One region of the Neobacillus terrisolis genome, then DNA from elsewhere that is predicted to be linked to it. Evidence: a T-box and tRNA genes for the amino acid it is inferred to sense, from the RefSeq annotation. Region 1 holds a T-box; the other holds one or more tRNA genes.

Region 1 (12,436 bases):
CTCTCCACCAGGTTCACGGAGATGGACATGGAGGTCGATGAATCCTGGGGCAATTAACAAACCTTCCGCATCAACGACTTCTTCAGCATTTCTAGTAATCTCTTGACTAATTTCAACAATTTTCCCATTTTCTATTAAAATATCTGCTTTGCTTACACTACCATCCTCAGTAAGCAACTGACCATTTTTGATGATGACTGACATTCTCACTACCCCCTTGTGATGTTTCAATAACTCGTTTTAAAACTGCCATCCTAACATAAACACCATTTTCCATTTGCTTAAAAATTCTTGATCGCTTGCATTCAACGAGTGAATCCGCAATCTCCACACCTCGATTTACCGGTGCAGGATGCATAATGATGCTATTTTGTTTCATCCTTTGTTCTCTTTGCTCTGTTAAACCGTATTGAAGATGATACTCTTGCAAATTTTCAGTTTCTGATCCACTATGTCGTTCGTGCTGGATTCTTAACAGCATGACGACATCGGATGTCGAAATCGCTTCATCTATCGGTTCAATTATACACCCTGGCGGGATTTCTTCATCAAACCATGCCTCTGGTCCGGAAAAAACAACCTGAGCCCCAAGCCGGACAAGGGCATCAGCATTTGATCTTGCCACGCGGCTATGTCTGATATCACCGATAATGGCTACTTTTAATCCAGCAAACTTACCAAACTCCTGCTGGATAGTTAATAAGTCCAGTAATGACTGGGTAGGATGATGACCGCAGCCATCACCGGCATTAATGACAGACAGCTTAAACTTATTTTGCAGCTGTTCAAAATAGCGATCTTGTTCATGGCGAATGACTACGGCATCAAGGCCAATCGACTCTAATGTACGAACTGTATCGTATAAAGTTTCCCCTTTTAACACACTTGACCGCCCTGCTTCAAACGGGATTACCTGTAATCCTAATTTTCTTTCTGCCATTTCAAAGCTGCTTTTTGTTCTTGTGCTTGGTTCAAAAAAAAGGTTCGCCACATATGTAGGCTTCTCCGGTGTCCATTGTTTCCCTTCTGCAAAGAGCTGTGCATCATTCAATATTTGTCTAATATCATCAGTTGAAAGCTCCGTTGTAGTTAGTAAATTACTCATTTACACCCATCTCCTCGGTTTAAAATGTCACCAGAATACTTACAAAAAAACACCCAGATTTTGAATAATCTGGGTGTCGTTAAGAAATTTCGCGAAAGAAACCAAACGAGTACCAACACTCATTTCGGATTCTCCATTTCAACACCCTTTCAAGTCTCTCTGGACCTAATTAAAAGGTAGTTTAAGCTACATCATTTTTTTCAATTTCAAACATATCTTCTTTTGCTTCTTCTCTACCAGGAAGAATCAGGTTTAATAAAACCCCGATAATCGCTGCAAGTGCCATCCCCTGAATTTGGAATTGCTCACTTACTTTTATAAATGCTCCACCAATCCCAATCACAAGGATGACAGAAGAGATCACTAAGTTTCGGTTATTTCCAAAATCCACTTTACTATCGACAAGCATTCTTAATCCTGAGGATGCGATAATTCCAAACAATAGGATCGAGACACCGCCCATAACCGGTGTTGGAATCGTCGAAATTAATGCTGTTATTTTCCCAACAAATCCGAAGATTGTTGCAATCACAGCCGCTCCGGCTAAGACGTAAACACTGTAAACTCTTGTGATGGCTAATACTCCGATATTTTCACCGTATGTTGTTTTTGGCGGTCCACCAATCAAACCGGAAATCATTGTTGCCATACCGTCTCCTAAAATCGAACGGTGTAAGCCTGGATTTTTAATATAATCGCGACCAACAACTTTACTAAGAACGAGCTGATGTCCGATATGTTCTGATAAGGTAACGATTGCTACTGGAACCATAAGAAGAATAATATCTAATGTTATTTTAACTTTATAATCGACAAAAGGGAAAATAAAATCTGGCATTTCAAACCAGTCTGCTTTTTGAACTGGTGAAAAATCAACTGCACCAACTGCAAGGGCATATATATATCCTACCACTATTCCTGCTAAAATTGGCACAAGGCTCAGCATTCCACGCATGTAGATTGTAAAAACGATGGTTGCTGCTAAAGTTACTAACGCGATTGAAAAGTGCAGTAAGCTATATTCACCTTGAGGATTATTCATTGCCATACTAACTGCTGTGCCTGATAATGCTAAACCGATTACGACAATTACTGGACCAACTACGATTGGCGGAAGTAAATTCATAATCCAGCGATAACCCGCTTTTTTTATAACAAGGGCTACTAACCCATATACGAAACCAGCTAAAAATGTTCCAATCATAGCGCCGCCAGGACCACCGGTTGCTTTTGCAGCAATGACTGGGGCGATAAACGCAAAGGATGAACCAAGGTATGCAGGCACTTGCCATTTCGTAATAATCAGAAATGCGAGTGTGCCTAAACCACTTGAAATGAGGGCAATGGCAGGGCTCAAGCCCACTAAATACGGCACAAGAATCGTTGCGCCAAACATTGCAAATAAGTGTTGGAGACTTAATGTTAACCATTTTCCAGGTGTCGGTCTTTCGTTGATGTCTAATACAGGTCTACTCATACTATCTCTCCTTTAAATAATAACCCTCTTCTGCCTTTGGCAAAAGAGGGCGTAAGCTTTGGCAAACACAATGGTAGTGTGTTTTGCCTCCCCCCCTTTCGCCAGCCTCACAGGACTGCATTAAAAGGGCTATTTTATTTGTCGTAAATACTTACTTGATCCATTTCATCCACTTCAGTTAATTCCACCACAATTTTTTCAGAGCTTGATGTCGGAATATTTTTACCAACATAATCCGCTCTAATCGGTAATTCTCGATGGCCCCGATCAACTAACACTGCAAGTTGAACTGCTGCCGGACGTCCGATATCAATGATTGCGTCAATTGCTGCACGAACCGTTCGGCCTGTAAATAAAACATCATCCACTAAGATCACAATCTGATTGTTAATATCGATGGGAATATTGTTTCCTTTTACTAGCGGCTCCTCGTCTTGTGTTATTTTTGTCAAATCATCTCGATATAATGTAATATCGATCTCCCCAACCGGGACTTTTGATCCTTCGATTTGTTCAATTCTTTCACTTAATCGATCAGCTAAATAAATTCCTCTTGTACGAATCCCAACTAAAACACAGTTTTTTATTCCTTTATTTCTTTCAATAATTTCATGGGCAATTCTTGTTAGCGCTCTGCGGATCGCTTGTTCATCTAAGACAATCGCTTTCTGGGTCATCGTGATCCCCCTTTGTGAAAGTAAAAAACCCTCTCACCGTATTGGCGAGAGGGTTTACGAACACAACAAGTTGCTCCTGTGGTTATGGTAATTTGATCCACCAGGATATCCGTTTCCTTCTCAGCCTCACGGGACTGTATTAAAGGTTCATTTAACTATTGTTATCTTAAAATAAGAGTCGAACTTTGTCAACAATTATTTCTAAGCTGTTCTAAAACCGCCTCAAAGACCGCTGGAAGCGGTGCTTCAAATTGCAAAAACTCATCAGTACGCGGGTGATTAAAGCCTAGAACACCGGCATGGAGAGCCTGCCCATCAAGGTCGATCGTTTTTTTCGGACCATATTTTGGGTCCCCAGCTAATGGATAACCAATATATTTCATATGAACACGGATTTGGTGCGTTCTTCCTGTTTCAAGCTGACATTCAATAAAAGTAAAATCTCCAAAGCGTTCTAAAACATGAAAATGAGTGACCGCATTTTTTCCATTATCCACGACAGTCATACTTTGTCTATCTCTTGGATCACGGCCAAGCGGTGCATCGATCGTACCATATTCATGAGGAATATTCCCATGGACAATCGCTTTATATTTTCGAACAACCGTTTTGTTTACTAACTGATTTACTAAGCTTTCATGAGCCAGATCATTTTTGGCAACCATTAATAATCCTGAAGTGTCCTTATCAATCCGATGAACAATTCCCGGACGGAGAACTCCGTTAATACCGGATAAATCCTTACAATGTGCCATAAGCCCATTCACTAGTGTGCCACTTAAATGCCCGGGCGCCGGATGGACAACCATCCCCCGCGGTTTATTTACAACGAGAACATCTTGATCCTCATAATAAATATCTAGATTCATTTCTTCAGGCTCAACATCTAAATTCTCAGGCTCCGGAATGTCCACGGTCAATTCATCGTGGAGACTGCATTTATAGTTCGTTTTGACCTGGGCTCCATTGACGAGGACATGCCCATCTTTAATCCACTGCTGAACTTGCGTCCGTGACCATTCCTGATTTAAACCAGAGATCACCTTATCGATTCGCGCGTTTTTCTCTTCCTCGCGAACAGTATATGTTATTGTATCCATTAAATTACCCCTTTAATTTTCGATCTTCCATTAACATTTGAATCATTAACAAAATAACACCAATGACTAAAGCAGAGTCTGCAATATTAAAGACCGGGAAGTCGTAGCCAAAAATATAGGTGTTAATAAAATCAACGACCTCTTTTCGAAATACCCTATCAATAAAATTGCCAATTGCTCCTCCGAGCATAAGTCCAAGCGAAACTCCCAATAACCATTTTCCTTTTACAGCCTTCTGAATATAGAAAACGATACCAATGATGACGATTACTGTAATGACATAGAAAAACCACATTTGTCCTTGTAAAATTCCCCATGCAGCACCGCGGTTTCGATGTGAGGTTATATAAAGGAAATTTTCAATCATCTCGATACTTTCACCAATCTCAAGATTTTTGACAATTAACCATTTAGTCATTTGGTCAAGAATAATCACAAACAAAGCTATTATGTAATAAAACACAAAGGCACCCTCCAACTCTCACAGATGTATACCTCTGCATTTTAGCATACTCCAGAAAAAAACGATATTTAATTCATTAAAATCGGTTTTCGAAAAAAATAACCTAGAACTTCCATTTCGTTAATTGTTTTGATGGTAGGGATCACTTCAAGAACTTCATATGGAATCAGTTCACCTGATATTTCGCACTTTCCGTATGTCCCAGTCATCATTTTGGACAAGGCTGTGTCTATGTCATCGATCTCTTCATTAATAAAGGACTGAACGACTGGCGAGCCTTCACTATTGTTCATTCCGGCTAATAATTCCTCTTTTGTTTTACGGAGTTCGGAATAGAGCTTTTCATAATTTGCTTCCATATCTATACCTCCGTTACGGTTAATTGTTTTTATTATGACCGGAACGTTTGATTGCACACGTTAAAACTATTGACAATTGGAACAACAAATGGTAAGAGCGGAATCTCTGCTTGTTAGTTTATTTTTAGGTCTCACGCCTGTTGTTGTGACCGCTTTGGCGTATTTCTGTTGGTTTTGGTCACATGACCACTTCATGTGACCACTTTCGCGATATTTCCTTTCGGTTTTGGTCACATGACCACTTCATGTGACCGCTTCGACCATTTTCCCCCTCCAATTTGGTTGCATAAACATAAATAAGGCTGACCCCGTCGGAGCCAGCCTCATTTTTATTTTTTATCCAGCGTAATTTTCCTTAACAACTGTGGCACAACGAGGGCAAAGTGTTGGATGCTCTGCGTCTTGACCGACTTCAGTTGTGACAATCCAACAACGCTCACAAGTTTCGCCTTCTGCTTTTGAAACAACAATCGCAGCATGATCCAATTTACTTGCATTCTCTGGTGCATCCGCAAACGTACCAGCTACTTCGAAACCAGATACGATAAAGAGCTGCATTAAATTCTCATCAATTGAATTCAGCAATTCTCTTGTCTCTTCATTAACATAAAGAGTCACTTTAGCTGTTAAAGACTTACCGATTACTTTTTCATTTCTTGCTTCTTCTAACGCTTTTAACACATCATCCCGAAGCTTCATAAATAATGACCATTTCTCCTCTAGCTTTTGAGCATTTGGAAGTTCCTTATATTCAGGAAGGTCTGTTAATTGAACACTCTCTTCTGTTGCAGAAGGGATATAACTCCAAACCTCGTCTGCAGTATGAGGGAGAATCGGTGTAACCAATTTAACAAGTGCAATCAAGCTTTCGTGTAGAACAGTTTGAATCGAACGTCGCTCTAAATTATCACTTGCTTCAATGTAAAGCACGTCTTTAGCGAAATCTAAGTAAAAAGCACTTAAATCTAAAGTACAGAAATTATTAACAGTGTGATAAATCCCTGCAAACTCATAATTTTCATAAGCTTGTCGCACAGACTTAATGACCTTGTTTAGCTTCACAAGCATAAATTGGTCAACCTCACGAAGCTGGTCATAAGGAACCGCATCCGTAGCAGGGTTAAAATCAGCAAGATTTCCTAACAAGAAACGGAACGTATTGCGGATTTTACGATATACTTCAGCAACTTGCTTTAAGATGGCATCTGATACACGAACATCTGCTTGATAATCAACAGATGCAACCCATAGTCGCAAAATGTCTGCTCCAAGCTGTTGCATTACTTTTGCTGGTACAACAACATTCCCAATCGACTTACTCATTTTTCTGCCTTCACCATCAAGGGCAAAGCCATGACTTAGCACGCCTTTATATGGCGCCTTCCCAGTAACAGCTACACCAGTAGATAAAGAAGAGTTAAACCAACCGCGATATTGGTCTGATCCTTCTAAATAAAGATCAGCCGGACGCTGCAGGTCATCACGTTCTTCCAACACAGCCTGGTGCGAAGAACCGGAATCAAACCAAACGTCCATAATATCAGTTTCCTTCGTAAATGTTCCATTTGGACTTCCTGGGTGAGTAAATCCTTCTGGAAGAAGGTCTTTTGTTTCACGCTCAAACCAAATATTGGATCCATGCTCACGGAACAATGCAGAAACATGGTTGATCGTTTCATCTGTAATAATTGGTTCACCGTTTTCTGCGTAAAACACAGGAATTGGTACACCCCAAGCACGTTGACGAGAAATACACCAATCGCCGCGGTCCCGAACCATATTAAATAGACGTGTTTCGCCCCATTCTGGAACCCATTTTGTTTCCTTAATCGCCTCTAAAAGCTCAGAACGGAAATCTTTAATAGAGGCAAACCATTGTGCAGTTGCCCGGAAAATAACCGGCTTCTTCGTTCTCCAGTCATGTGGATAGGAGTGAGTAATAAATGAAAGCTTTAATAAAGCTCCATTTTCTTCAAGCTTTTCTGTAATTGGCTTATTGGCATTCTCATAAAATAACCCTTCAAAGCCTGGTGCTTCATGTGTCATATGCCCTTTATCATCAACAGGATTTAAGACATCCAATCCGTATTTTTGACCGACATGGAAGTCATCTTCCCCGTGACCTGGAGCAGTATGAACACACCCAGTACCAGCATCGGTTGTAACATGCTCACCAAGCATAACAAGAGAATCACGGCCATAAAGCGGGTGAAGCGCAATAATATATTCCAATTCGCTACCTTTTACTTTTTTCACAACAGCAGGATTTTCCCAACCTACTTCGTTCGTAACCGATTCTAATAAAGCCTCTGCAACCAAATATTTGGCACCGCCAGCTTCAACGACTACATACGTAAGGTCAGGGTGAACTGAAATACCTAGGTTAGCTGGGATCGTCCAAGGAGTTGTTGTCCAGATGACAATTTTTGTATCAGAGTCCAACACGCCTTTTCCGTCTTTAACATTAAAGCCAACATAAATGGAAGCTGATCGCTTATCCTGGTATTCAATTTCAGCTTCAGCTAGGGCAGATTCACTTGAAGGAGACCAATAAACAGGCTTCAATCCTTTATAAATATAGCCTTTTTTAGCCATCTCACCAAAAACTTTAATTTGCTGTGCTTCATACTCAGGTTTCAATGTGATATATGGGTTTTCCCAATCACCTCGAACGCCCAGTCGTTTAAATTGAACACGCTGATTATCGATTTGCTCATAAGCGTATTGCTCACAAAGCTTCCGGAATTCAGCAACGGTCATTTCCTTACGCTTAACTCCCTTGTTTGTTAGCGCCTGTTCAATAGGTAAACCGTGTGTATCCCAGCCAGGGACATATGGTGCCTGAAAACCGCTCATCGATTTGTAACGAACGATAAAATCTTTAAGAATTTTGTTTAAGGCATGCCCCATATGGATGTCTCCGTTTGCATACGGAGGTCCGTCGTGCAATACAAACATTGGTCTGCCTTTTGTTCTTTCTTGTACTTTTTGATAGATGTCCATTTCTTCCCATTGTTGTTGCATATCTGGCTCGCGTTTGGGAAGATTCCCACGCATCGGAAATTCCGTTTGCGGCATCAATAATGTATCTTTATAATCCATTCCTTTTCCTCCTAGGAAATAATTTTTTAGTTAGTGATCAATTAAAAAAATCCAACAAAAAAAACCTTCGCATCCCAAAAAGGGACGAGAAGGTTTCCCGCGGTACCACCCTAATTGACAGATCAATTTCATGAATCTGTCCTCTAGATTTTCGTAACGTGAAAATACGCCAAGGCTTACTTCCCAATCGGATGGGGTTCAACCTGGAACTCAAGGGTGATTTTTCGTATTTTCCGCTTTCCCAGGCTTCCACCATCCCTGAGTCGCTTAAAAAGCAAATGAAAAAACGTACTGTCCCTGTCATCGTCAATTAATTATACATAAAGCTTGCGATAGCTTTTATTTTATGACATTATATGCGATTTACAATCCGTTCGTCAAGCTAACGAATCTTCTTCTGCTGCTTTTAATTCAGCTGCATCTAGTTCATATTCTAACAAATGATCCCAATCATCATTGTTTAATAGATCAAGTTGAGCTTCAATAAGCATTTTAAAACGTGTTCTGAAAACTTTTGACTGCTTCTTAAGATCCTCTATCTCTAAGGCAATTTTTCTAGCCTTTGAAAGCGATTCGTTTACAATTCGGTCAGCGTTCTTTTCCGCTTCCTTAATAATCAATTTTGCTTCCTTTTGGGCACTTCGTTTAACTTCTTCTCCAGCTTCTTGGGCAATAACAATCGATTTATTTAAGGTTTCTTCAATGCTCGAAAAATGGCCCAATCTTTCTGTTTGATCATTTAGCTTTTCTTCTAATTCCTTTTTTTCACGGATTAATAATTCGTAATCCTTAATCACCTGATCAAGGAATTCGTTTACTTCATCTTCATCATAGCCTCGAAATCCCTTGCTGAATTCTTTATTGTGTATATCTAATGGTGTTAACGGCATGACGCCACCTCCAAATCAAGACTCGTATGTATAAACAATTATTTCGACAACATCATTGATAATCCTGCTGAAAGATTAAATTTATTTTTGCAGTTTCGCTAAAATTCGCCATTTGTCCTTTTTTGTTTTACCCTCTATGGAATTGAGCTTTACACGCCCAAACCCACGAACAGAGATTGTGTCACCTTCTCCACACTCAAACGAAGAAGATTCGATTACGGTCCAATTTACTTTCGCTAGCCCTTGTCCTATTAATATTTGCGATTTCTGTCTAGAGATCGGATAGACGGATGATATGATTGCATCTAAACGAAGAGATGAGGCAGTAAGAGAAATCTCTTGCCAACTCTCTTGGAGATGAACGGCATTTTCAAAAGAGATTTCTTCAAGACGAACCTGAGCTTTACCAATACTCTTTAGCTCCATATTAAGGTAGTTACCAATTTCTGATGCCGCAAAAAATTGAACCGTTGAAGCATCAAAAAGAATATCACCAAATTTTCCTCTTTTTAATCCTATAGACATTAAACTTCCAAGTACATGACGATGTTCAATTGTAACAAACTTACTTGGATAATGAACTTCATAAAGCGAAACTTGAAAATCGGTTTCTGACTCTTGATAGAAATCTGGGAAAAGGAGAGCGCGTTTTCTTTCAGCATTCTCCACTCCACCAAAAAATGCAACCTGCACTTCCCCGTGCTCACCAATAATCGTTCGAACGATTTGCTGTTCACGAGGGTCTAAAAAATCCGTTAGTTTTGGAGTATAGGAACCTTCAACATAATCCTTCCAATCAACTATTTGATCAATGAAATCTCGCTCTTCCGGTCGAAAATGTTGATATATATCCATTAGTACTAACCTTTCTACTTTTTCAATTAAGATTATGAAAGGCTCGTTTCATCTCATAATGAACGGGCCTTATCCGGGCAATATTAATAGCTAAATTAATGTAGCCAAGTATGCTAAACCTCTAATCGCAAAGTTCAGTACAAAAATAGCCACAATTGGTGAAATATCGATCATCCCAAGTGGTGGAATGATGCGGCGGAATGGTTCTAAATAGGGCTCACAAATATTTGTGAGTAAACGACCAATTCCGGTGTCACGTGCATTTGGAAACCATGACATTAGGATGTATATAATCAAAGCCCATGAATAAATTTGAATCACTTGCATTAATACACTAAATAAAAAATCCATTTAACGTCACCTCATATTATGTAAGTCATGTCCATGAAGAAATTCTGAAATATTACCGGATACTTCTACATTATCTGGAGTACATAGGAATATATCCATACCAATTTTTTGAATTTCACCACCTAATGCATAGACGGTTCCACTTAAAAAATCAACAATTTGCCTTGCTTGGTTCGGCTCACTTCGCTGCAGGTTTACAACGACCGACCGGCGATTTTTAAGATGATCTGCAATTTCTTGTGCTTCGGGATAAACACGCGGTTCACACAAGACAAGCTTCGAAGACTTTTGAATACTTTGTAAGCTGACAACATTTTGTTTAGATAATGGCTGCGGTTGTTTGTATTCTCTCCTTGGTTCGACTTCCTCTTCATAATTTTTCTCTTCTAATTCATACTCATCATCTAAGAAAAAGAAGGTTTTAATTTTCGATTTAAGGCTCATCTCAGGTCACCTCCTCCGATTCATTTCCTACAAGTGCAGTCCCAATTCGGACCATTGTTGCTCCCTCTTCAACCGCGATTTGAAAATCGTTTGACATTCCCATTGATAGCTCACGGCATGGGGCATGCTCCAGATTTAAATGTTTTACTTCATCCCTTACCCTTCTTAATTGACGAAAACACTCTCGTAAAACGGCTTCATTTTCTGTAAATGGAGCCATCGTCATTAAGCCATCTACCAAAACATTAGGATAATCCTTAAGCTGTTTGATAAAATCAACGACTTGTTCCGGTTCTAATCCGTGCTTGGACTCCTCACCTGAAACATTAACTTGAACGAGACATTTGATCGGTTTTGTTGCCCGTTTATTAATTTCTTCTGCTAATGACAAGCGGTCTACAGAATGGATATAATCCACTTTATCGATTACATTTTTCACTTTTCGTGTTTGCAGGGATCCGATAAAATGCCAAGAAGGCTTGTCCTGTAATACATTCCATTTCTTTAATAAACCATCGTCACGATTTTCCCCTAAATGCTCGACTCCCGCAGCCAAAGCTTCTTGAGCCCGCTCTATACTAACATATTTTGTAACAGCAATAATGGTAATTTCGGAAGGATTTCGCCCAGATTTAATGCAGGCATCATTTATTTGCTGCTGGATTGTTTTTAGATTTTCTGATACATTCATTTTAGCTGTTAAGCCTCCTTCCAGCCGATAAAGCTAATCATTCTTCCAGTTTGCCCCTTATCTTTTCGGTGTGAAAAAAATAATTCGTTCTGACAGCTCGTACATAAATTTGTATTGATTATATTTTCTTCCTTAACACCTGCAGCCTTTAACATAAGTTTATTTGCCAAAGGCAGGCTAAGTTGGTATTGATTCTCTTTTATTAAATTATAAGGCTTTTCTTCGACACCTACTAGCTTATTTTGCAAAAGTGAAATGACACGTTCGTCAACGATATAACATTTTCCGCAAATAGACGGACCAATGGCCGCTAGAATTTCCTCAGGGTTAATCCCCTCTTGACGAAAATGATTAATCATTTCCACGCCGATCCCAGCTGCGGTACCTTTCCAGCCAGCGTGGGCAATGCCGATTAACCTTTGCTTTGGTGCAAAAAAATATAACGGTACACAATCTGCAAATACAAGCGAAAGAAAGATGCCATTTTCCGAAGTGTAGAAGCCATCTGTCTGCCCAAACGAATCTTCGTATAAAAAAGCCCCTCTCCCACAACTATCCTTGGCTATTTTTTGTATTTTAGTTTGGTGAATTTGTTCTGCACCAACCCATTGATTCAGTGGAAAACCAAGCTTTTTGGACAAAATAGATCGATTTTGGACTACAGTGTTTCCATCATCCCCAACATGAAACCCAAAATTCAACGATTCATAAGGGGCTTTACTAAGTCCGCCATGCTTGGTTGTAAAGCCCGCAACTAAATCAGGATACTTATTAGTCCATTCATCAATTAGAAAAAAGCTTTGATCTTTTTGAACGAAAGGCTCCATGATAATCCCTCTTCGCATTTTCCTATAGTTTACCACATCGCAACATAAGCTCACACTAAAAAAAACCTTACTTTACCTCTGTTTCAAGATAATTC
Region 2 (12,436 bases), on a different contig from region 1:
TGAGGCCGCTTCGACCTTTGTTCATGATGCAGCAAAAAAGGCTGTTTCAGGCGATTCAACAGCGATGCTCCATGTTATGCAATCCAAACTATTAGCCTGTGAAAATGTGAATCTTGTAACGAATAAAGCTATGCAAGTATGCGGAGGAAATGGATACAGTAAAGAACTCCCTGTTGAACGGTATTTAAGAGATGCAAAAGCCGGCTCTGTCATGGCACCGACTGTTGAAATTTTAAAGGAATGGGTTGGAAAAACCGTAGCAGGCATTCCATTATTTTAAGGAGGCGTTTCAATGAGTAGACACAAACATGTACGGCTAGGTGCAGTAGCCTATGATCCAAAAGTAATACCAATTTGGGACATTATCCATGACTATTACCAAAAAAATGATTTTCCGATTGATTATGTTTTGTTCTCAAATTATGAAGCCCAAGTCGAAGCATTATTGGAAGGATTTATTGACATCGCTTGGAATACAAATGTTGCTTATATTAAAGTCCAACAAGCGTTGGACAGCAAAGCAAAAGTTTTGGCGATGCGTGATACAGATGTTGACTTTACAACAAGATTTATTGCTAGAGTTGACAAAGGAATTAAGTCACTCAAAGATTTAAAGGGTAAAAGATTTGCATTAGGTAGCGCTGACTCTGCTCAGGCAGCTATTCTGCCGATTCATTTTTTAAAAACAAATGGTATTGACCCTCAAAAGGGTGTGGATCTTGTTCGTTTTAATCTTGATGTAGGGAAGCACGGAGACACAGGGACGAGTGAGTACGAAGTATTGCGTGCGATACAGTCGGGTGAAGCAGATGCCGGAGCTATAGGTGAAAACACTTGGATTAGGATGCTTGAGCAAGGATTGGTTGAAAATAATGAAATCCAAGCGATTTGGACCTCGCCTGGTTACTCCCATTGTAACTTCACCACCCTGCCGGAATTTGAAAATGAACTTGCCCAACAATTTACATCCTTGTTATTTGCGATGGATCCAACCAATTCAGAAATTAAAAAAATGATGGAAATGGAAGGCTTAAATGAATGGATCCGTCCGGAAGGAAAAGGATTGGAAGGTTATAAAGTTCTCGATGCAGCGATGAAAGAGCAAGGAATTCGATGGTAACTGTGATCATGTTAAGGCGCATAACTATTGTTATGCGCCTTTTCCCTTTACAAACTAGCTTTCTATTGACCAGTTATCCCAGTAATATCAATAAACGGGGTCGCACCACCTGTTACGCTTGGTAGTTTTCCATCCCATTTTTGCAGCGCCTTCTCTTGTACTTCAATTTGCTTTAATTCAATCAACTCAGGTGTTACCTCTGCCTTCTTTAATCTTAACGCTTCGGCTTCCGCTTGGGCTTGAGTTATTTGCTGCTCAGCTTCAATTTTGATTCTTTCTAAATCGCGTGTTGCTTTCAACGCATTTTGTTCTGCAGTTTGTTTTTGTTCAATTGCATTGTTGAATTCCTCGCTAAAAGCAAATTCTTTAATATTAATTTCTTCTAGTTTCATAAAGTATTTCGTCAACTTTTCTTCTAACATATCTTTCACTTTTGCCGAAACTTCAGGACGCTTCGATATCAATTCTTCTGCCGTGTACTGTGCCGTAACCGCTTTTAATGCTTCGGCAATAGCCGGGTCGATAATTCTTCCTTTGTAGTCCATTCCAATCTCTTGATATAGTTTGTTAACGGCATTTGGATCAACAGAAAAGTTTACCGCTACTGTGGCCGTAACAGTTTGAAGATCCTTTGATGCTGCAGTCTGAGAGCTTTCTTCTTTTTGGACCCGAACTTCGATAGGTTGTACAGATTGTATAAATGGGAGCTTAAAGTGTAAGCCTTCATCTAAAATGGTTGGCTTTACTTCCCCTAACTGTAATAAGACCCCTCTATGACCAGATGCAACGGTTGTGACAGAAAAGAATAATAGAATTAATACTGCCGCAAGAATAACACCTGCTGTTATAAGATTATTCTTGTTCATAATTTCCTCCTTTTAAGCTAGTCATACTATATTACTTCTAACTTTTTAGGACTATTCCTGTTATTTCACCAAGAAAACCAGCTAAAATTAATGAACTATGACTTCTTTGTGAAACTTTTCAATTGAAAAATAGTGAACAGTATGAAACGATTCACCCAAATTCATAAGGATTTGATAACATATTGATATATTAAAAACATAATACTTATGAACAGAATAAAAGGGTTTTTAGCCAACGATAGCTACTTACACAAAATAGAATGTTCATTCCATGAGATTGGAGATAGGCATGTTCGGGATCAAAACGTTTAGACCAAGATTAAGCAGTGAAACCATCCTTTGTCTGATCCTTCTAGGATTAACCTTTGTTTCATCAGCCTTTCATATTACCTTTGTTTATGGTATTACCTTTTCATTCACAAGTATTTTCATATTTTTGTTGTTTCGACTTTACGGACTTCCTTTAGCCATATTTACTACGTTACTATCTTTTTTATTTATTCCACATACTTATATTTTTGTAATCTATAACATCATATTATTATTAGAGATACTATTTGTTGGCACTTACTTTTATGTAAAAAAAAGAGCCAAAATGTTTTTTGTTGATGGATTTTTCTGGTTGACGATTGGATTTGCTGCGCTTTTCCTAATAAATAAGCCAGTATTAGCTGATGATGCGCTATATTTCCAGATTTTTTTAGATACCCTTAATGGATTATTTAATGTTCTAGTTGCAGATATGCTCTTAGCTTATTTTCCGTTTTACAAACTGCTCAAATCTAGATTAAATAAAAACAATGTGTCTATTCACCAGTTCTTATCTCATATCACTATTATTTCGATTATGATTCCGTTTTTCTTAATCATACTGACAAAGACTTGGACGGCCCATGAGTTCATTTCTAACGATTCAAAGAAACAAGCTGAGAAAGTCGCCAGTAAAATAACAAAAGAGCTCCTGCTTTTTAAAAATAACGATTACAGTCATTTTTCATTACATGATAGCGAACTGCAAAATAAGCTTGAAGTACTGATTAAAGAACACAAATCAGCAGAATTTAACATTGTTATAACAGATGAAAAAAATAATATAATTACTTCTTGTTCAAGTGTTAAGGTAAAAAAAGAAGAATACTACAATTGGGAAAAGATGAACGATATTAGGAAAATTTCAAATAACTTTTATGAGGTTTTGCCAAAGGATCAAAATGATGTCCTCCCCATAAATAAGTGGAGATCAGGAAAGTTAGTTTTTATTGATAGCATAGATTCATTATCTTTGAAGGTATTCGTTCAGTTTCCGATTGCCCAATATCAAGACAAAATATTTAAGGAATTTTTATTCCATCTTAAAATTTCAATCATTTTTGCTCTATTTACGATGATCTTTGTCATGGTTGTAAGCAAATGGTTTATGGCAAATTTAAAGCGATTAACCATTGTAACCACAGGTTTACCTCAGAAGTTAATCAAGCAAGAAAAGGTCGATTGGCCGAATAGTAATATATCCGAACTACGTCTACTTACGCAAAACTTAAAGGAAATGGCACAGAAACTAAAAGAATTATTTCAGGAAAGTACTGAAATGAACAGAATCCTAACAAGTCAAACAAAAAAATTAAAAGAATCGGAAGATAAACTGCAACAACTAGCTTATTATGATGTATTAACTTCTCTGCCCAATCGGCTTCATTTCCAGAACTACGTAAAAGATCTAATTAAAAATAAGCATGACGGATATATTGGCGTTATTTTTATCGATTTAAATCAATTTAAGCAGGTCAATGATACATTTGGACATGATGCAGGTGACGTCCTGCTTCAACAGACTGCCAGCAGACTTAGTACGTTTCACAATGATAACAGAGAAATTTTCCGCCTTGGTGGAGATGAGTTTGTCATTGTTCATGAAATCGAGAAACGCGAGGAAATCACTAATACACTGAAAAAAATCAGTAATGAATTTTCATCTCCTTTTATTATCAATGGACAAATTCTTTACGTTTCCGTAAGTGTAGGAATCAGCTTGTACCCTGATGATGGAAGAAACTTAGATACTCTTGTGAAATGTGCAGATATTGCCATGTATGTCTCAAAGGAGAAAGGTGGAAATGCTGCTCAATTCTTTAATGACACGATGCGGGGTAAATATCATGAGAGGTTATTAATTGAAAATTCATTGCGAAATGTTGTCGATCACGGTGGGTTCAAATTATTTTACCAGCCAAAAATGCAATGTAATGAGGTTACCAGCTTAGAAGTTTTGTTGCGTTGGTATGATCCTGCCCTAGGGAATGTACCTCCATCCACCTTCATACCTATTGCAGAGGAAATTGGTCTAATTTCACAAATTGATGAATGGGTGTTGATTGAGGCCTGTAAGCAAAACAAACAATGGCAAGAGGAACATTTACCAAAAGTACCAATTTCGGTTAATATTTCAGCAAAAAACTTTCAGCATGACCATTTGATTTCCTTGATCGAAAAAGCTTTAGACGAATCAGGAATGAATCCTAAATACTTAAAGCTCGAAATCACAGAGAGTGTCTTTATTAAAGATCCAAAACATGTCGCGGAAGTCATCAACAAAATAAAAAGCTTAGGTGTTCTCATTTCGATCGATGATTTTGGGAAAGGCTTCTCATCCTTAATTCATTTACTGCAATTACCTATTGATGAGATTAAAATCGATAAACAATTTATTACAGAAATCGATCAAAATGAAAAAAAGGCACTTTTAGTCAAGTCAATGATTGATATTGCACATGGTTTTCATCTAAACATTGTTGCAGAAGGGATTGAAACAAAGTACGAAAGAGATTTATTAATAGAGTTGGGATGCGATGAGCTGCAAGGATATTTGTTTAGCCCACCAATAAGTCCGAATGAAATGAAGAAATTTCTTTCTAAGACAAATACTTATCTGATGCATTCTTAAATATTAAAGCGAACCACAAGGGAATTAGAGCAAGTGAGGTCGTCTCAAGGTCAATCATTTTTGACCTTTGAGCGGCCTCTTCTTTTTTGGAAATCTGTAATTATGTCTCACTTCCCCTCCCAACGAGACCGTATGTTCATTTCAAGCAATCAAGTGTAAAATGAACTGTAAAGATGGACTATTAAAAACATTAAACAAGGAGCTATCTATATGAAAGTCCGCTTCGGTCGCTTCCTCCTTTTATTCTTACTCATTATCATGACAATGTTTACATACTCCCAACAGAGTTGTAGTGCGTCTACAGACAAAATCATTATTCCTGAACGATTTTCTGAGTTGAGAGTTTCTACTAATCTAGGTATATATGTTGACCGATTCAGTAAAACTGCAGATCAAGATATTATCAACAAACAAGATCAATTTCTGCCGATTAAGGATGCAGATGTAGCTGGCGATTTATCTAAAGCAACTTACTGGCTACGACTCAATCTAATAAATTCAACGGATCGAGAAAAACAAGTCATCCTGGAGCTCAAAAAACCGCATTTAAGTTCCGTAAAATTATTTTCAGTTAACAATCAAAAGCTTAACATGAATGAAAAAATGGGATACGGTTATTCTTTTAATTCAAGAATAATTAAGCACCGAAACATGGTCTTTACGCTTACCCTACCACCACAAACTACTGAGGTTTTCTACTTAAAGATCAACACAGATAGTTTTTTTCAAGCACCTGTTTCCATTTGGGATCCTGTTGCATTTTCGATTGCTAATTATAATGCTCAAACATTGTTCGGGCTTTTCTATGGAATAATGCTGGCAATGATTATTTATAATGGGTTCTTATTTTTTTCACTAATGGAAAGAACCTACTTATATTATATTTTATATTTAACTGGATTCACCCTATTGCAATTGATTTGGGATGGATTTGCTTTTCAATGGTTATGGGGCGGTTACACATGGTGGGCCTTGAGATCTAATTCATTTTTTATTATTTGGACCGCTCTCTTTTCCTTACAGTTTACAAACCATTTTCTGCAGCTTAAATGGAGTGCGCCACGATTACATAAACTGGTCACGATCTATGTTATTGCATGTTCTTTTTTATTAATAGTACCTTTTATCCTTTCTATCCAAACCTCAATCTTGATTAGTATGGCTGCAGTTTCCTTGCTTGCCATATTTATCATTGGGGTTGTTTACAAAGTACGTCTTTATACACGTGAGGCGAAGTACTATATTATTGCATTTACACTCCTTTTAATTGGGATCATTCTTAATTTATTAGCAGGCTATAAACTTATCCCGTTAACCCCACTTTCCCTATATGCGCCAAAGATTGGCGCGGTCGTCCAGGTTCTTGTCCTTTCTTTGGGCCTTGCTGACAAAATAAAACGGGTGACGTTAGAGAAAGAGCAGGAATCTAGAAAATATTATATTCAAACATACCTACAAGGCTCATTTAACCAAATGGCCAAATGCAAAGAGCTTGATCATTTAGTTGATAGTGGACTCCATTGCTTAATGGCAGTTACAAAGCATGAAAACGGAATATATTTAGTAAAAGAAGGGGGATTTTGGAAACCTCTTTTGAATAATGGAAATGAGATCATAGTTGACCCTTACATCATGATCCAGGAGCAATATGCAGAAAAACCTCTAACAATAAAAGATGTAAACGTAAACCTATTGGGGATTCATAATAAATCGCAATCATTGCTTACAATCCCGATTCATACTGAATACCATTCCGGAATGTTTATTGTTTTTAGTAAGGTAAAGTCTGAACTTCTTCCCTTCGAGACCGAAAGTATCGTTCCGTCCTTTACCAGTCAGCTAACCGTTTTGATAGATAATCTGTTTCATTATCAGCACTTAGAAAAATCAGCTCAGTATGACCATTTAACCAATATTTTTAACCGAAAGCATTTTCTTGAAATGGCTAATGAAGTGTTAACTCTATCATCTAAATTAGACTCCCCCGTTTCTATGTTGTTAATTGATATCGATTATTTTAAAAAAGTAAATGATCACTACGGTCATACGATAGGCGATGAAGCGATTGTTTTTGTAGCAAACATTATTAAATTAACGTGCAAAGAACTAGGGATTGTCGGCCGCTATGGCGGAGAGGAATTTATCGCTTGTTTACCGCAAACTACATATCAAAAAGCGAATGAAGTCGCCAATTCGATCATTGAAGCTTTTCATCTCCAGCCTTTCTCTCATGACAATGGGATCACAATCCCACTTACAGTAAGCATTGGTGTTTGCAGTAATCAATATGAAGCAATGAGCCTTCAAGAAATGATAGATCGTTCTGACAAAGCTTTATATAAAGCAAAAAAGAATGGCCGTGATCAAACTGTATTGTGTGTACATTAATTCATTCTTTTTTAATAGGATGTGTTAAAGCTCAGTGTTGATTTTTTACACAATGTTGATTGGAGCGGAAGGCGCTTGACTCCTGCGGGAGCAGCTGGATAGGTGAGACCCCACAGGAGCTTTAGCTCCGAGGAGGCTCACCGACCGCCCCGCGGAAAGCAAGCGCCTGGAGTGGAAATCAACAGTCAAGTTTAACACAGCCCAAAAATAAAAAGAGAGCGATCATAAATTTGATTGCTCTCTTTTCTTCTTATTTTAGATAATCTTATACAGTTTCAACCAAAACTTTCTCCGCTACCTTATTCGTTACAATCGATTCAATAACAAACGCCTTCTCAAACCCATCTTTAATCGCATTCGTAATTGTACCTGGATTTATCGCATCACCTATTACAAAAACATTATCAAAATGCTGACTATATACATCTTCTAATGGGTTATAGGATTGTGTTCCCATTGAGAACACAAAGTAATCTAGGTCAATTTCTGATTGAGTTCCAGATTCATCCTCAATAATAACCGAATTTGGACGAATCGCAGAAACCTTATGAGCTGTGATAATTTCTACTCCCGCCTTTTTCAAGCGGTTTATCAACATAGATCTTGTTGGTGCAGTTACTTTACTTCCGGTTTCAGTTGGAACTTCAAGCAACACCACATCGTTACCCTGTTTGGCAAGCTGGCTCGTAACACTGTAGCAAACCATTCCACTTCCCATTACAACCATCTTCTTGTTCACAAATTCTTTTCGTTCTAATAAAACATCTTCATAGTCACATACATTTGGAAAACAATTTCCTTCAACTTCTGGAATAATTGGTTTTGCACCTGTTGACAAGAAAACAGCATATGGCTGTAGTGCTTTGATACTTTCAACAGAAGCTTCTGTATTTAAACGAACATCAACCTTTAATCGCTCCATTTCATTGCGATGATAATCAATCATCCAATTCATCTTCTCTTTTGCAACAGTGTTATTGACAAGGTTCAATTGCCCTCCAAGCTTTTCATCCTTCTCAAATATGGTAACATTGTATCCTTTTAAAGAAAGAACTCTTGCAGCTTCCATTCCGCCTGGCCCACCACCAACAATGGCGACATGACGGTTCTCTTCGATATGAATAAGCTCTTTGAACTCTAGCTCCCGTCCAGCCTGAATATTGATCGAACATTGAACATGAGAGTTTTTAAATATCGATTTCATACAATTAAGGCAATTTATACACTTTCTAACTTCTGATTCCCGGCCTTCCAGTACTTTTTTGGCCCATTCAGGATCGGCTATTTGCCCGCGTCCAATCGCAATAAAGTCAGCACGGCCTTCTGCCAGAATTCGTTCGGCAAATTCCGGTTCACGGATAACCCCTACTGTTATCACAGGAATATTGACTACTTTTTTCATTTCCTCTGCTAAATACACTCTCCAGCCTTGTTCAAATAACGATGATTCAATAATCTTATCTATTGAATTATAGTTACCACAGCTGGCATGGATTCCATCTACGCCAATACGCTCTAAGTATTGGCAAATTTCCTTACTCAATTCGACATCCGTTCCACCTTCATCAAACTCATCCACACTTAGTCTTACTGTTACAGGATAATCCTCACCACATTTTTCCTTAATTCCAGCGACAATTTCCGAAATAAATCGCATTCTATTTTCAAAACTACCGCCATATTCATCAGTTCGCACATTCGTGTTAGGGCTGATAAACTGGTTAATTAAATAACCGTGAGCACCATGTAGCTCGACTCCATCGACACCTGCATTTTTGCATCTAATGGCTGCCAACACAAATTTATGAACTAATTCCTTTACTTCTGTGTTTGTTAATTCCCTCGGTTCTTCGCCAACTGCTGCACAGGTCACCGGACTTGGTGCAACAATTTGTTTCCCTCCAATTAGGCCGGAATTTGATTGTCTGCCAGCATGGTGAAGCTGGACGAATATTTTTGAATTATATTTATGAACGGCATCCGTCAATCTTTGAAACCCTGATGAAAAACGATCTTCATCAATCCTAAGTTGATTACTCAAACCTTTCCCTAATTCATAATCAATTGCGGTAAATTCTACAATAATTAATCCAGTACCACCCTTTGCTCGCTCCTCATAATAAGCAATCAGATGATCCGTAATCTGTCCATCATGTCCTGCTAAATTCGTTCCCATAGGCGGCATAACAATTCTGTTCTTCAAAGTTAAATTCCCTATTTTTCCTTTTTCGAATAAATGACGGTAATTCATGGTAAAGCCCTCCTTTGAAGTTTGTTAAACTTTTCACATAATGATGTAAAAAAATAATTCCAATTTTTATTATAAACGAACTTCTCTAATATTTTTGTGATATAACAATGAAAATTTTCTTATTGTGATTAAAACAGATTGTGATATGAATCGTAACTAATTAGGTTAATCCATTTTTTTAATACATTCAAAACAAAGGATATCCTTTTCCTCAGTTAGAATCCCGTTAAGAAAACCATCAATACAAAATATATTTTTTTTACAACACTTACAAAACCCAACTAACTCCTTCACTAAGAAAACCCCTTATTCAAAAAAATATTCATTCCATATGTTACGGTAAAAATTCATCACAAATTAGTGAATTAAAAAATTTTTTGAAATTTATAAATACCCTTTTTCAAAAGTGTAATTTTACACTATAATGGAAGTGAAGTAATATAATCAAATTTTAAGGGGGTATCATAAAATTTACAATGTAGTTACTACCCTATTTTCGAATCATATCATGCATATTTCAAAGGATGGAAAATCGATGGGAAACATTGATGTGCAAGAGAAAATCATCTTGGATGAACTAAGCTTAGTAACATAATATAAACATTACTTGGAGTGTGGCGCTATGAAAGCCAGGAAAATATTTATATGGACTTCGGTCATTATCATTTCACTGTTAGCTCTCTTCATTTATTCATTATTCAATGGAACACCTTGGGGTAAATATGAGCAAAAAAAACAAATGGAAGTATATCTTGAAAATAAATATCAGCTATCATTTCAAATTAACAATCCTAAATACAATTTCTTAAGCGAAACCTATCAGGCCTATGCCTCTCCAAAGGATGAACCAGAACTTAAATTTTTCGTTGAACAGGATATAGATTCACAATCTGGTTATTCTGATACCTATCCAACAGAATTTTGGAAAAGTAATTTATCTAATAAAATGAAAGCCAAAATAAAGGATATTTTCCCTGAATTGGATGAAAGCTCATTGAGCCTTCAGAGGATTGTTGAAAGAGGAGAATATTATGGAACACATATACCAACCTATAAGGAAGCACAGGTTTCTCATTTAGCATCTTCCCTCACTATAAATATTCGAATGAATTGGGATCAGGTCGATCAAAGCGTTAGCAGAAAAAAAATAGAAGAACTTGCTGTATATTTACAGTCAGTCCCTCTCCCAGTCTTAGTAGAAGTTTGGTATTACGAAACAGATATTGACCCGGATATAACCAAAGCCATTTTTATTACAGATAATGGAAGGATTGTAGAAAAATAAAAAAGAGAATTACTTCAACAGAAATTCTAACTATCTGCAAATTAAAAAGAGGAACTGCATTTCTGCAGTTCCTCTTTTTATTATGTAATGGGCCTAAATGGACTCGAACCATCGACCTCACGCTTATCAGGCGTGCGCTCTAACCAGCTGAGCTATAGGCCCTAATCATGGAGCGGGTGATGAGAATCGAACTCACAACAACAGCTTGGAAGGCTGTGGTTTTACCACTAAACTACACCCGCATATGTTATTGGGGCGACTGATGGGAATCGAACCCACGAATGTCGGAACCACAATCCGATGCGTTAACCACTTCGCCACAACCGCCATAATAGTAGTTTTTATGAATCATTGATTAGACCTTTTATACTGGTGGAGGGGGACGGATTCGAACCGCCGAACCCTGAGGGAGCGGATTTACAGTCCGCCGCGTTTAGCCACTTCGCTACCCCTCCATTATTTAGAGAGTCATTCTAAAAATAAATGATGGCGGTCCGGACGGGACTCGAACCCGCGACCTCCTGCGTGACAGGCAGGCATTCTAACCAACTGAACTACCGGACCAAATGAATTGCGGGGGCAGGATTTGAACCTGCGACCTTCGGGTTATGAGCCCGACGAGCTACCGGGCTGCTCCACCCCGCGACGGTAAAAACTAATTCTATTAGGAAAATATGGCGGAGGAAGAGGGATTCGAACCCCCGCGCGGTTTAACCCGCCTGTCGGTTTTCAAGACCGATCCCTTCAGCCGGACTTGGGTATTCCTCCAAAAACTTGGTAGCGGCGGAGGGGATCGAACCCCCGACCTTACGGGTATGAACCGTACGCTCTAGCCAGCTGAGCTACACCGCCAAATATATCATTTATTAAAATGGTGGAGCCTAGCGGGATCGAACCGCTGACCTCCTGCGTGCAAAGCAGGCGCTCTCCCAGCTGAGCTAAGGCCCCATTGTATTTTTTAAGATGGCGCGCCCGAAAGGAGTCGAACCCATAACCTTCTGATCCGTAGTCAGACGCTCTATCCAATTGAGCTACGGGCGCATTAATTATATATAAATTTAAAGAAGATACTTGGAGGCGACAACCGGATTTGAACCGGTGGTAAAGGTTTTGCAGACCTCTGCCTTACCGCTTGGCTATGCCGCCAGTCGCTCAAAGCGGAAGACGGGATTCGAACCCGCGACCCCCACCTTGGCAAGGTGGTGTTCTACCACTGAACTACTTCCGCACATATGCGGGTGAAGGGAGTCGAACCCCCACGCCTTGCGGCGCTAGATCCTAAGTCTAGTGCGTCTGCCAGTTCCGCCACACCCGCATTTTGATTCAAGAGAAAATGGTGCCGGCTAGAGGACTTGAACCCCCAACCTACTGATTACAAGTCAGTTGCTCTACCAATTGAGCTAAACCGGCAAATATGGTGGAGGATGACGGGCTCGAACCGCCGACCCTCTGCTTGTAAGGCAGATGCTCTCCCAGCTGAGCTAATCCTCCATATATTACAGCCCGGCAGCGTCCTACTCTCACAGGGGGAGAGCCCCCAACTACCATCGGCGCTGAGAAGCTTAACTTCCGTGTTCGGTATGGG

Evidence for each region. A T-box is a leader RNA that pairs with one kind of tRNA and senses whether it is charged. The one in region 1 lies ahead of ileS (isoleucine--tRNA ligase), so its partner is inferred to be a tRNA-Ile.
Region 2: it has a tRNA-Ile gene. The T-box ahead of ileS (isoleucine--tRNA ligase) is inferred to sense a tRNA for this amino acid. The anticodon was not compared.

Annotation. Positions count from the first base shown of each region.
Region 1 covers NZ_JBKFGH010000030.1:55,502-67,937, forward strand. The annotation lists gene ACI48O_RS18050 (dihydroorotase) at 1-204, opposite strand, end outside; gene ACI48O_RS18055 (aspartate carbamoyltransferase catalytic subunit) at 167-1,105, opposite strand; gene ACI48O_RS18060 (solute carrier family 23 protein) at 1,287-2,582, opposite strand; gene pyrR (bifunctional pyr operon transcriptional regulator/uracil phosphoribosyltransferase PyrR) at 2,717-3,259, opposite strand; gene ACI48O_RS18070 (RluA family pseudouridine synthase) at 3,448-4,359, opposite strand; gene lspA (signal peptidase II) at 4,364-4,822, opposite strand; gene ACI48O_RS18080 (TraR/DksA C4-type zinc finger protein) at 4,891-5,181, opposite strand; gene ileS (isoleucine--tRNA ligase) at 5,518-8,283, opposite strand; T-box leader at 8,361-8,596, opposite strand; gene ACI48O_RS18090 (DivIVA domain-containing protein) at 8,661-9,173, opposite strand; gene ACI48O_RS18095 (YlmH family RNA-binding protein) at 9,255-10,028, opposite strand; gene ACI48O_RS18100 (YggT family protein) at 10,119-10,379, opposite strand; gene ACI48O_RS18105 (cell division protein SepF) at 10,386-10,823, opposite strand; gene ACI48O_RS18110 (YggS family pyridoxal phosphate-dependent enzyme) at 10,825-11,514, opposite strand; gene pgeF (peptidoglycan editing factor PgeF) at 11,523-12,341, opposite strand; gene ACI48O_RS18120 (YlmC/YmxH family sporulation protein) at 12,409-12,436, opposite strand, start outside.
Region 2 covers NZ_JBKFGH010000034.1:194-12,629, reverse strand. The annotation lists gene ACI48O_RS18900 (acyl-CoA dehydrogenase family protein) at 1-280, shown strand, start outside; gene ACI48O_RS18895 (phosphate/phosphite/phosphonate ABC transporter substrate-binding protein) at 293-1,120, shown strand; gene ACI48O_RS18890 (prohibitin family protein) at 1,183-1,986, opposite strand; gene ACI48O_RS18885 (putative bifunctional diguanylate cyclase/phosphodiesterase) at 2,276-4,927, shown strand; gene ACI48O_RS18880 (diguanylate cyclase) at 5,138-7,315, shown strand; gene ACI48O_RS18875 (oxidoreductase) at 7,581-9,566, opposite strand; gene ACI48O_RS18870 (YfjL-like protein) at 10,189-10,851, shown strand; tRNA gene ACI48O_RS18865 (tRNA-Ile) at 10,940-11,013, opposite strand; tRNA gene ACI48O_RS18860 (tRNA-Gly) at 11,020-11,093, opposite strand; tRNA gene ACI48O_RS18855 (tRNA-His) at 11,103-11,178, opposite strand; tRNA gene ACI48O_RS18850 (tRNA-Tyr) at 11,222-11,306, opposite strand; tRNA gene ACI48O_RS18845 (tRNA-Asp) at 11,339-11,415, opposite strand; tRNA gene ACI48O_RS18840 (tRNA-Met) at 11,423-11,496, opposite strand; tRNA gene ACI48O_RS18835 (tRNA-Ser) at 11,527-11,619, opposite strand; tRNA gene ACI48O_RS18830 (tRNA-Met) at 11,627-11,703, opposite strand; tRNA gene ACI48O_RS18825 (tRNA-Ala) at 11,724-11,799, opposite strand; tRNA gene ACI48O_RS18820 (tRNA-Arg) at 11,816-11,892, opposite strand; tRNA gene ACI48O_RS18815 (tRNA-Cys) at 11,924-11,997, opposite strand; tRNA gene ACI48O_RS18810 (tRNA-Gly) at 12,008-12,079, opposite strand; tRNA gene ACI48O_RS18805 (tRNA-Leu) at 12,085-12,166, opposite strand; tRNA gene ACI48O_RS18800 (tRNA-Thr) at 12,186-12,261, opposite strand; tRNA gene ACI48O_RS18795 (tRNA-Val) at 12,267-12,342, opposite strand; rRNA gene rrf (5S ribosomal RNA) at 12,353-12,436, opposite strand, start outside.